Regions from separate parts of the Halomonas chromatireducens genome, predicted to be linked through region 1. Evidence: predicted binding sites of a transcription regulator. Region 1 holds the regulator's gene; the other holds the start of a gene.
The links. The regulator PhoB, encoded in region 1, activates phosphate uptake and scavenging genes when phosphate is short. The targets are predictions, from matches to a motif close to TGTCATANNNNTGTCANA.
Positions count from the first base shown of each region.

Region 2: LOKO_RS10925 (DUF6482 family protein) is a predicted target of PhoB. The motif match lies at 1,229-1,246, and genes of this name have one in related genera.

Region 1 is NZ_CP014226.1:3,306,209-3,309,625, forward strand. Features, by position in the region: gene phoR (phosphate regulon sensor histidine kinase PhoR) at 1-917, opposite strand, end outside; gene phoB (phosphate regulon transcriptional regulator PhoB) at 919-1,608, opposite strand; gene pstB (phosphate ABC transporter ATP-binding protein PstB) at 1,727-2,485, opposite strand; gene pstA (phosphate ABC transporter permease PstA) at 2,603-3,417, opposite strand, start outside.
Region 2 is NZ_CP014226.1:2,354,642-2,358,058, forward strand. Features, by position in the region: gene hemH (ferrochelatase) at 1-695, opposite strand, end outside; gene LOKO_RS10925 (DUF6482 family protein) at 855-1,157, opposite strand; gene LOKO_RS10930 (hypothetical protein) at 1,372-1,665, opposite strand; gene dnaB (replicative DNA helicase) at 1,740-3,128, opposite strand; gene LOKO_RS10940 (carbohydrate porin) at 3,283-3,417, opposite strand, start outside.

The DNA.
Region 1 (3,417 bases):
TCGATTTCCACCGAGATCTGCTGCTGGCCGTTGGCGAGCGCTGCGGCATCGTGGCGGACGCTCTCGAGCAGCTCGCTCATGTCCAGCGGCGCGTGGTCGTCACCGCTCTGCTCGAGCTCCAGTCGTGACAGCAGCAGCAGGTCGTTGACCAGGCTCTGCATGCGCGTGGTCTGTCCCTGCATCTGGGCGAGGCTGCGGGCGAGGCGGGGTGGCAGCTGGTCGGCGTTGTCGGCGTAGGTCTCGAGATAGCCGGCCAGCACGGTCAGCGGGGTCCTCAGTTCGTGAGAGACGTTGGCGACGAAGTCGCGCCGCATCTGCTCCAGGCGATGCAGGCGCGTGATGTCCCGCGCCATCAACAGGCGCTCGTCGTCACCGTAGAGGGTGATCTGGATCTGCAGGACCATCCGCTCGTCGATGGGCGAGGGCAGCGTGAGGGGGTCACGGTAGTCGCGGGCATTGAAGTAGGCGACGAAGCGCGGATCGCGTACCAGATTTGTGATGTGCTGGCCGCGATCCTGGTGGGTGCGCAGGCCCAGCATGCGGTCGGCGGCGCCGTTCCACCACTCCAGGTCGCCATGCTGGTCGAGCATCACCACGCTGTCGCGCATGGCTTCGGAGGACTCCTGGATGCGCTTGAGCGTGGTACGTAGCCGCTCCTGGGTATGGCGCTGGCCTTTCTGATAGCGGTAGAGCCGATCGAACAGCTCCCCCCACAGGCCATTGGCGGCGGGTGGCTCGGCCTGGGGGTTGCGGGTGAGCCAGCGGTGAAGGGCGCGAAGCCGGCGCAGGTGGCGGTAAAGGTAGACGCCCATGCCGGCGGCAAGGCCGAGCCCGAAGGCCGAGAAGAACCAGCCGATCAGGCCGCCGGCCCCGGCCAACAGCCCTAGCCGCCAGATTTCATGGCTCCATAGGCGCATGTCAGACCTTGATGGAAAAACGGTAGCCGGTGCCACGCACGGTCTGGATCAGATGCTGGTGGTCATCGCCCAGGGCCTTGCGCAGGCGACGGATATGCACGTCCACGGTGCGCTCCTCGACATAGACATTCCCGCCCCACACCTGGTCCAGCAGCTGGCCGCGGGTATAGGCTCGCTCCTGGTGGGTCATGAAGAACTGCAGCAGGCGGTACTCGGTGGGCCCTATTTCCAGCGACTTGCCGTTGGCGCTGACCCGGTGGCTGACCGGGTCGAGCTCGAGCCCCTCGACCTCGACAAGGTCTTCCACCCCCTTCGGGGTGGAACGGCGCAGCACGGCCTTGAGCCGGGCCACCAGTTCCCGCGGCGAGAAGGGCTTGGTGATGTAGTCGTCGGCGCCGGCCTCGAGCCCCAGGATCTTGTTGTCCTCCTCGCCCTTGGCGGTGAGCAGGATTACCGGCAGCTCGCTGGTGGCGGTCTCGCGCTTGAGGCGACGGGCCAGTTCGATCCCGCTGGTGCCGGGCATCATCCAGTCGAGCAACAGCAGGTCGGGCTGGTGGTCGACGACCATGGCGTGGGCGGTCTGGGCGTTGTCGGCCTCGAGCACACGGTAGTCGGCCATTTCCAGGGCCACGGCAATCATTTCGCGGATCGGCGCTTCATCATCGACGATCAGAACGGTCTTGGCTGTCATTCGGGGCCTCTAGCTCAGTAGCGGGTCGATGACGATAACAGCACGATATCATGTCATTTCGATGACAGCGCTATCGCACCCGGCGACCCAATGGAAGTGACGACGGTGGGTGCCGGCATCATCCATAGCGTCCGGTGATGTAATCCTCGGTCTGCTTCTTCTCGGGCTCGGTGAAGATGGTGTTGGTCTCGCCGAACTCGACGAGGTCGCCCAGGTACATGAAGGCTGTGTAGTCGGAGACCCTGGCCGCCTGCTGCATGTTGTGGGTGACGATGAGGATGGTGTACTGCTCCTTGAGCTCGTGGATCAGTTCCTCGATCTTCAGCGTCGAGATCGGGTCCAGCGCCGAGGCCGGTTCGTCGAGCAGGATCACCTCCGGCTCGATGGCGATGGCCCGGGCGATCACCAGGCGCTGCTGCTGGCCGCCGGAGAGGCCGAAGGCGTTGTCGCCGAGCCGGTCCTTGACCTCGTCCCACAGCGCCGCGCCACGCAGCGAGCGCTCGACCACCTCGTCGAGCACCGACTTGCTGTTGACGCCCTGCAGGCGCAGGCCGTAGGCGACGTTCTCGTAGATCGACTTGGGAAAGGGATTGGGCTTCTGGAACACCATGCCCACCTTGCGGCGCAGCTCGGCGACATCCACGCCGCGGGCGTAGATATTCTCGTCGTCGAGCAGGATCTCGCCCTCGATGCGGCAGATGTCGACCAGGTCGTTCATGCGGTTGAAGCAGCGCAGCAGGGTCGACTTGCCGCAGCCCGAGGGGCCGATAAAGGCGGTCACCTTGTTGGCCGGGATATCCAGGTCGATGCCCTTGAGCGCCTGGTCCTTGCCGTAGAACAGGTTGAGGTCGCGCACCTTGAAGGTGGTCTTGCCCATGCCGAGCATGGCGTCGCGATGGCTGGCGGTGGTCATGGCTGACGTCATGGTAGTCATCTCTCGCCTCTTGGGTGTTGTGGCGACGGCCCAGGCCGTCGCCATGCAGTCGGGTTGGCGTCAATCGGACGCGGCGCGGTAGCGCTCGCGCAGCCGGTTACGGATGCTGATGGCGGTCATGTTGAGCACGATGATCAGGATCACCAGCACCAGCGCCGTGGCGTAGACCAGCGGCCGCGCGGCTTCGACGTTGGGGCTCTGGAAGCCGACGTCGTAGATATGAAAGCCCAGGTGCATGATCTGGCGATCCAGATGCACGAAGGGGAAGCTGCCATCCACCGGCAGCGTCGGCGCCAGCTTGACGACGCCCACCAGCATCAGCGGCGCCACCTCGCCCGCCGCCCGGGCAATGGCCAGGATCATTCCGGTCATCATCGCCGGGGTGGCCAGCGGCACCACCACCTTCCACAGCGTCTCGGACTTGGTCGCCCCCAGGGCCAGGCTGCCCTGGCGCACCGAGGAGGGAATCCGCGCCAGGCCCTCCTCAGTGGAGACGATCACCACCGGCAGGGTCAGCAGCGCCAGGGTCAGCGAAGCCCAGATCAGCGCCGGCGAGCCGAAGGTGGGCGAGGGCAGGCGGTCGGAATAGAACAGCTCATCGAGGGAGCCGCCCAGGGTGTAGACGAAGAAGCCCAGGCCGAACACCCCGTAGACGATGGAGGGCACCCCGGCGAGGTTGTAGACCGAGATCCGGATCAACTTGAGCAGCGGGCCCTGCTTGGCGTACTCGCGCAGGTAGATGGCCGCCAGTACGCCGAAGGGACTGACGATCAGCGACATCAGCAGCACCATGGTCACGGTGCCGAAGATCGCCGGAAAGATGCCGCCGGCGGTATTCGCCTCGCGGGGCTCACCGCTTACGAAGGCCCAGAACT
Region 2 (3,417 bases), 950 kb from region 1:
CGTTTCGGAACACCATGATAGGATGCCACCAGTACCTCCGGCGGCGTTTCGGCGGCAGCGTAGCCCTCCTCCACCGAGGCTGCCAGCGCATCGAGATAAGCCGGCTCATCGAAATAGGCCGGCACGGTACGAAACGCCGGCTGCCATTTGAGCTTCATTAGCGTACGAAATGCCTGGTCGTTGGCCGTGGCGGTGGTCGGCGAGGCGTACTGGGGATAGAGCGGAAAGAACAGGATACGATCGCAGCCCTGCGCCTGCATCCGACGCAGCACGCTGTCGGTGGAGGGGTTGCCGTAGCGCATGCAGAAATCGACCACTACCTGATCGCCATACAGTGCCTCGAGCTCTTCGGCGACCTTGCGGGTCTGTTCCCTGGTGATGGAAAGTAACGGACTTTCATCCCTCTCGGTGTTCCAGATACCGCGATAGGCCCGGCCGGAGCTGAAAGGTCGCTTGGAGAGGATAATCAGTTGCAGCAGTGGCTGCCACTTCCAGTCCGGATAGTCCACCACCCGCTTGTCGGAGAGGAACTCATTGAGGTAGCGACGCATCGACCAGTAGTCGGTGGCATCCGGCGTGCCCAGGTTCGCCACAAGAACCCCGACCTTCCGCTTCGCCACGGGCGGATGGTCCTCTGCCGCATGGGCCAGCCGCCCCTTGCCGGGCTGATCCTGTTCCACTCCCGCTGAGGTCATGCACGCTGCTCCTTCTGGTCAATGACGGATAATGGTCGGTGACTCACGACAGCGGACAGTTTATCAGGCCAGGCGCCCGGAAGGGGTAAAAAGCTGTACTCGATCAAAAAACTGTACAGCTTGCGAAGAGCGCTGTTGCCAGGCTGGCAACCGGATCAATCAGAAAACCAGAGGCATGCGTGAGGTCAAGGGATCCTGATAATGAGCCTCACGACCGACGACTTCGTCATGAGGCACATGCTGTACCAGGAAGGCACGGTGGATTCCGGCCCGCTGGAGTTCCAGATACACATCCTCCAACGAGCGAAACACGACTGGCTTGGTGCGCCTTGTCAGCAGGTGCCGGGCGCCTTCCATATCCTCCAGTTCAACCTGATAGCAGTGACTGCCCGCGTGAGTAATGACGCGAATTTCGTAGTTATCGTGATTGGCCGCAAAGGCCTTGAGATCATTGAAGTCCATGGTTCCCTCCATGTAACGGACATTGAATGGCGCAATATCAGATGCAGCTCGGGCACAGCATGACTGCGCCCGATGGCATTAGCATGACAGTAGCATATTGAAAGTGAGACTACCGGACAGCGGAAGGGTTCCGTGATATGGGACTCAGGCAGCCGGTATTACGCTAGAATCGCCAAGAGGCAGTTAATCTTGCGTCAGACCGACAGCGGAAGGGCTACTGATAATCTGAGGGATCGATAGCCTTGGCCAGCGAACGGCGATCCACCCACTTACCCGCCTTGGTCTCCTTGTAGCGAAACACCACGCGGTCACCAACGGACACCGCGAGTTCGGCATCTTCGGTCTGATAGCTGTATGCCTCGCCCTCCACAACCAGCTGGAAGCGGTAGAGGTCAGGCATCCCCAGCCACTCCTTGAAAGGGCCTTCCCGCTCCAGCGATTGCAGTTCGCCACGCGCCTCCAGCTTCGGAGCGCGCTGCTGTTTGCCGCGTCTGAATCCGCTTGCCATGCTACCTCCTGGTGATCTGTCGGGGGTCGGCATTATACGGTGCCCACTCGCAGGCTCAAGGCCCCGGAAGAGGATCAACTTCCAAACGACTCGCCATAGGTGTCAGGTGCTAGATCCTCGAAGCGGGTATAGCGCCCGATAAAGGCCATATGCACCGTACCGATGGGGCCGTTACGCTGCTTGCCGATGATCAGCTCTGCTAGCCCCTGATTATCGGGGTTATCCGGATTATAGACTTCGTCGCGGTAGACGAAGGCAATGACATCCGCATCCTGCTCGATGGCGCCGGATTCACGCAGATCCGACATCACCGGCCGCTTGTTGGGGCGCTGTTCAAGCGAGCGGTTGAGCTGCGACAAAGCCACTACCGGGCAGCCGAACTCTTTCGCCAGGCCTTTCAGGGAGCGGGAGATTTCCGATATCTCGCCGGTCCGGTTTTCAGAAAAGCCCGGGATCTGCATCAACTGAAGGTAGTCGATCATGACCAGCGCCATATTGCCGTGCTCACGGACCAACCGGCGAATACGCGAGCGCATCTCGTTGGGTGACAGCGCTGCCGTGTCGTCGATGAACAGCTGCTTGTCCTTGAGCAAGTTCACCGCCGAGGTCAGCCGTGGCCAATCCTCGTCCTCCAACTGTCCGGTACGCACGCGCGTCTGGTCAATGCGACCCAGCGACGACAGCATGCGCAGCATCAACGATTCGGCAGGCATCTCCATGGAGAAGACCATGACCGGCTTGTCACTGGCGATCACCGCATGCTCGACCAGATTCATGGCGAAGGTGGTCTTGCCCATGGAGGGGCGTCCGGCAATGATCACCAGGTCGGATGGCTGCAAGCCAGTTGTCATTTCGTCGAGATCACGAAAGCCGGTGGACAGGCCCGTCATCTCACCCTGCATGTTGAACAGCTCGTCGATGCGATCCACCGCCTTGGCCAACAGCTCGCTCATGCCGATGGGGCCGCCCGACTTGGGACGTTCTTCGCTGATCTGGAAAACCAATCGTTCGGCCTCGTCGAGCAGCTCATCGGCCGGCCGGCCCTGCGGGCTGAAAGCGCCATCGGCGATCTGGCTGGCCGCCCGGATAAGCTTGCGCAAGGTGGCTCGCTCGCGAACGATATCGGCATAGGCGCGAATATTGCTGGCCGACGGCGTATTGCGCGCCAGTTCGGCCAGGTAGGCGAGACCACCGATGGTACCGAGCTGGTCACGCCCTTCCAACGCCTCGGAGAGCGTCACCACATCCAGCGGCTGGCTGGCTTCTGCCAGACCGGTCATCGCATTGAAAATCAGGCGATGCTCGTAGCGATAGAAATCGTCCGCCACCAGCCGCTCGGCCACGGTATCCCATGCCTGATTATCGAGCATCAGTCCGCCCAGCACCGACTGTTCCGCCTCAAGCGAGTGAGGCGGCATCTTCAGGGCAGCGGTTTCCTGATCCAACTCGAGGGTTTCATTCATGGCATGGCAACCTGCAGGGAAACGGACCCTGCCATTCTACCCGATGGGCGTGGCCCGCCCTACCTCTCGAAACGACAAAAACCGCGACCGTTTCCGGGCGCGGCAAGGATCGAAACAGCACGCTAGCCTATCGCCCGGCTTTGCCGAGCCTCGCTCAGAACCACACTTCGGTCTGCACGCCGAAGCTCCACTGCCCGCCGCTGAAATCGTCACTGCCGAAGGCGGACGTCGTATCGTAATCGTTGAGCTCACTATCCCAGTCGGTGTAGGAAGCGAACAGGCGAATTTC